DNA from 2 places in the Chromohalobacter sp. genome. Region 2 is predicted to be linked to the other one. Evidence: predicted binding sites of a transcription regulator. Region 2 holds the regulator's gene; the other holds the start of a gene.

Region 1 (2,393 bases), on a different contig from region 2:
TCGTCGACGATGTTCGATAGCGCCGGCCCCTCGAGTTCGGAGAACAGCGAGGGCAGGATCAACCCCATCGGGCGGCGTCGGGAAAATCGCAGCAGATCGGATTCCAGTGCCTCCACCGGGCGCTGGGTCAGGTTATGGAACGTGGTGACAATGCCGTTTTGATAGAAGTCGCTCATCGTGCGGTCCCCTCCCTGGGTGACGTGTCCCAGCGCGTGTGCCACCAGTCGGCGATGCCCTCGGCCCAGCCTTCCGGGCCGGGCTGCCGGGTGCGAAAGAGCGGCACCTCGGTGGCGACGTTCACCGTCGCACCATGCTTGCCGCGTACCAGAATCGGATGATCGACCGCCTCGAGCAGGCTGATATCGTTGGGGCCATCGCCGAGCCCCACGGTGCCGGGCGTGGTCCCTCGCAGTGCCGTATAGCGCTCGACCAGCCAGCGTACCGCCTGCCCCTTGTCCACCGCCCCCATGACATGCCAGAAGCGCCCGCCCCGGGTCAGCCGCAAGCCATCGCTCTCCAGGGCCCGCCGGAAACGGGCCAGCGCGGCCTCGTCGTCGTCCCATATCAACGGCTCGCTGCCTTCGCGGGCCAGCGCCTGGCGGGCCTTGTCGGCACTCAACGCGGTCAATTCGCAGATCGTGTCGAGCGATAATTCGCCCATGCCGCGAAAGCGCACGTCCAGGCGGTCGCGCAGCACCGCCAGGCGCCGCCGGATGAAGCCGATGTCCAGTGACGGCGTCTTGACGATCAGCCCATCCGGCGCGGCGGGATCACGATCCAAGCGAGCGTGCTGCCAGCTTGCTGGCAGTCCGATCACCGCGCCGTTCTCGGCGATGAACGGGGTCGCCTCGAGCCCCAGGTCGTCACGCAGGGAAAGCAGTTCCTGGCGGGTCTTGCTGGTCGTGGGAATGACCGCGATACCGGCCTCGGCAAGCCGAGCCAGCCAGGCGGCGGCAGGCTGCCACGTATAGCTGTCATGATCGAGCAGCGTGCCATCCAGATCGGTGAACACCAGCCACGGCGACCGCGAAACCGTTTGCGTCATGAGCCTCTCCCCTTGGCGCCACGCCACCTGTCGCGGTGACATACTGGTGACGTTAGCACGGATCATGCCATCTGCACGTCAGCCCCTGCAGATAAAGGGCCGAGCGCAGACGGCTGGGGGCCGACTGCGGGGCATGAGCGCCCCGGCGACACGCCCATGCCCCACCGCGGCACAGGGCGCGCACCACGATGGGGCATGGGAAGCTTGTCAGGGGGAGACGGCGATCAGGCGTGATGACGCGCGGCGATCATGGCCAGCCCCGCCAGGGTCGCCGCATCGCTATCCAGGGGCGTGACCTCGAGGCCGGCCATGTTCAGCGCAAGCGTGTAAGGCGTGCGCAATGCCTCGGCACCGATCAGCAGCAAGCGCTCGAGATCGGGCCGGGTGGCACGCATGGCGCGGACTTCCTCGCCGATCAGGACCCCGGACAGGAAGCTGCCCACCTGGCCGGCGGCAAGCCCTTGGTACAGATGCCGGCTACGCGCCTCGAACAAGGCATGCAGGACTCCGTCCTCGCTCTGGGCCCGCGCCACGCCCTGGCGAAAGGCCGCTTCATCGAACGGCGCCTCGTCTCGCGCGGGCTCGCCCGGCAAGGTATGGAATCGCACCGCGTGATACAGCTCGCCGGTCATCAAGGTGGTGAAGGCGGTCAGGCGACCATCGCGCAATCGCGCCCATTTGCTGTGCGTTCCCGGCAGGCAGCAATCGGCATCCAGCGTGTCGGCCAGCGCCAGGGCGCCGAATGCCTGGACTTCCTCGCCGCGCATGACATCGCAGTGCGTGTCGTCGACCTGCTTGACGCCCGGCACGATCCAGGTGTTTTCCAGCCCCGGGGCGGCCACGACATGGGCGGCCAGATCCGCGCCCGTGACGGGCAAGTCGAGCTGCGGCGCTTCGCTCCAGCCCCGCTTGGAGCCCACCATGCCGGCGAGATACACCGGCACGCGCCCTCCTTCCCGCCAGTCGCCGACCTGCGCCTGGCAGTAATGCGGGAACTCGTCGGTCGCCAATGCCTTGAGCCCTGCCTCGCTGCGCCGCGACTCAAGGCAGGCGCCGCTTTGCCGATCCACCAGGAACGCCCGGAAGTTGCTGGTCCCCCAGTCGATGACGATCAGCCGTTCATTGGCGCTCATTGATCGCCCTCGTGCTCGAACAGCTCGGTCATGGTATGGAGCTCTTCGAGGCGCCGCCACTCGGCGACGAGCTCGCGTGCGATCTCGCCCACCTCGGCGGCACTGCGACCGGGCCGATAGAGATTGCTCCCGAAGCCGAACCCGCGAATGCCCATGCCATGCCAGTCGGACATGTTGCTCTTGTCGATGCCACCCACGGCGAACACCGGCAGCTC
Region 2 (2,393 bases):
TGGCGAGCGCCGCCGCGTGGAGATCGCCCGCGCGCTGGCCACCGAGCCCGCCTTCATCCTGCTCGACGAACCCTTCGCCGGCGTCGACCCGATTTCGGTGGGCGAAATCAAGGGCATCATCCGCCAGCTCCGCGACCGCGACATCGGCGTCTTGATCACCGACCACAACGTGCGGGAAACCCTGGACATCTGCGACAACGCCTACATCGTCGGCGATGGGCAAATCATTGCCGAAGGGCATGCCGACGCCATCCTCGCCAACCAGAAAGTGCGCGACGTCTATCTCGGCCACGAGTTCCGCCTGTGAACGCAAGCCACTGGTATCACGCTTGGCTCATATAAATGGCATGGTTGTTGCTTCCATTCTTGCAACTCACGTCGCTGCGGGATAACGTACGGGCACCGTTTCAGGAAGCGACGACCGACTCTCCATGTCCATGAAACCTACGCTTCAGCTTCGCGTCGGCACCCAGCTGACGATGACGCCTCAGTTGCAGCAAGCGATCCAGCTCTTGCAGCTCTCGACGCTGGATTTGCGTCAGGAGATCCAGCAGGCGCTGGACGCCAACCCCATGCTGGAACTCGAGGAACACTTCGACGAGCGCGAAGTCAGCGAGACGCAGGACGACGACTGGAGCAGCGAGATTCCGGAAGACCTGCCGCTGGACAGCGACTGGAGCGATACCTACCAGGACGCCGGGCTCGGCTCATTGAACGGCAGCGGGGGCAGCGAGGAAGGCCCCGACATCGAACGCAACACGGCGCACACCAGCCTTCACGATCATCTGGGCTGGCAACTGGCCATGACCGACATGACGCCACGCGAACATGCGATCGCCGAGAGTCTGATCGATGCCGTGGGCGCCGATGGCTACCTTACCGTGTCGCTCGAGGAGCTTCTCGATGGGCTGCGCGGTCAGGGGTTGGCCGGCCTCAAGATCGGTGACGTCGAGCAGGTCATGATGCGCGTGCAGCAATTCGACCCCACGGGCGTCGCCGCTCGCGATCTGCGCGAATGTCTCCTGCTGCAGCTGGGCGCCCTGCCCGAGGACATGCCGCTGCTTCCCCAGGCCAAGCGCCTGGTGCGTCAATTCCTCGACGCGCTCGCCGGCAACGACCGCAAGCTGCTCAAACGGCGCCTGCGTCTCGAAGAGGCGGAACTCGACCATATCATCGCCCTCATCCGCACGCTCGACCCGCGCCCCGGTCTGGCCTTCGAGGACAGCGACAACGATTACGTCATCCCCGACCTCATCGCCCGCCGCGTTCGTCAGGAATGGCGCATCGAGCTCAATCCCGACGCCTTGCCGCGCGTCCGCATCCAGCCGGATTACGCCGCTCTGATCAAGCGGGCCGACAAGAGTGACGACAACACCTTCCTCAAGCAGCACCTGCAGGAAGCCAAGTGGCTGCTCAAGAGCCTGTCCAGCCGTAACGACACCCTGTTGCGCGTGGGCCGCGAAATCATGGCCCGTCAGCTCGACTTCCTCGAGCATGGCGAAGAAGCGATGAAACCGTTGATCCTCGCCGATATCGCCGGCGCGGTGGACATGCACGAATCGACCATTTCACGTGTCACGACGCAGAAATTCATTCATACCCCACGTGGCGTGTTCGAGCTGAAATACTTCTTCTCCAGCCATGTGGGCGGCGGCCACGGCGAAGGCGACGCCCATTCCAGCACCGCGATACGCGCCCGGCTGAAGAAGCTGATCGGCGAAGAGCCGCCACGCAAGCCGTTGTCCGACAGCAAGCTCGTCGACCTGCTGGCACAGGACGGCATTCAGGTCGCACGCCGCACGGTGGCCAAGTATCGTGAAGCGATGGGCATCCCCTCCTCCAGCGAACGCAAGCGCCTGGCCTGAGCGCCCAACGTTTGCACCCGTCGACGCCGCTGCGTAGACTCGCCGCGGTCGTCGACACCCAGGCATCGCCCGGGGCTATGCATTGCCCTAAAAAGGGTTACAATCAAAGTGCCAACCGATGGAATAGGAGCGTGCCATGCAAGTCAATATCACCGGTCATCACATCGAATTGACCGATGCCCTGCGCGACTACGTCAATGAAAAGCTCGCACGTCTGGAACGGCATTACGACAACATCACCACCGTTCAAGTCACGTTATCCATCGAAAAGGAACGTCACTTGGCCGCATGCACGCTTCATGCCGCAGGCGCCGACCTGCACGCCGATGTGCAGAGCGACGACATGTACGCTGCCATCGACGCCCTCACCGACAAGCTCGACCGCCAGCTCGTCAAACACAAAGAAAAGATGCAGGCACGCGCCCAGGGCGCCGGTGCCCGTTGAATCCGCCATGACACTGGAAAGCATCCTGCCCCCCGAGCGCGCCCTCTTCGGCGTTGCCGGGGGGAGCAAGAAGCGTGTGCTGG

The links. Region 2 encodes sigma-54, which starts transcription at its own class of promoters, with help from an activator protein. Its sites were predicted from a motif close to TGGCACNNNNNTTGCTNT; they were not measured.
Region 1: a site for sigma-54 is predicted at 1,098-1,115, ahead of ABGX75_RS16690 (HAD-IIB family hydrolase). Genes of this name have one in related genera too.

What each region holds. Positions count from the first base shown of each region.
Region 1 is NZ_JBDOOX010000018.1:54,410-56,802, forward strand. It holds gene ABGX75_RS16685 (glycosyl transferase) at 1-176, opposite strand, end outside; gene ABGX75_RS16690 (HAD-IIB family hydrolase) at 173-1,045, opposite strand; gene ABGX75_RS16695 (2-dehydro-3-deoxygalactonokinase) at 1,270-2,178, opposite strand; gene ABGX75_RS16700 (2-dehydro-3-deoxy-6-phosphogalactonate aldolase) at 2,175-2,393, opposite strand, start outside.
Region 2 is NZ_JBDOOX010000012.1:113,336-115,728, reverse strand. It holds gene lptB (LPS export ABC transporter ATP-binding protein) at 1-307, shown strand, start outside; gene ABGX75_RS10335 (RNA polymerase factor sigma-54) at 432-1,865, shown strand; gene raiA (ribosome-associated translation inhibitor RaiA) at 2,002-2,310, shown strand; gene ptsN (PTS IIA-like nitrogen regulatory protein PtsN) at 2,318-2,393, shown strand, end outside.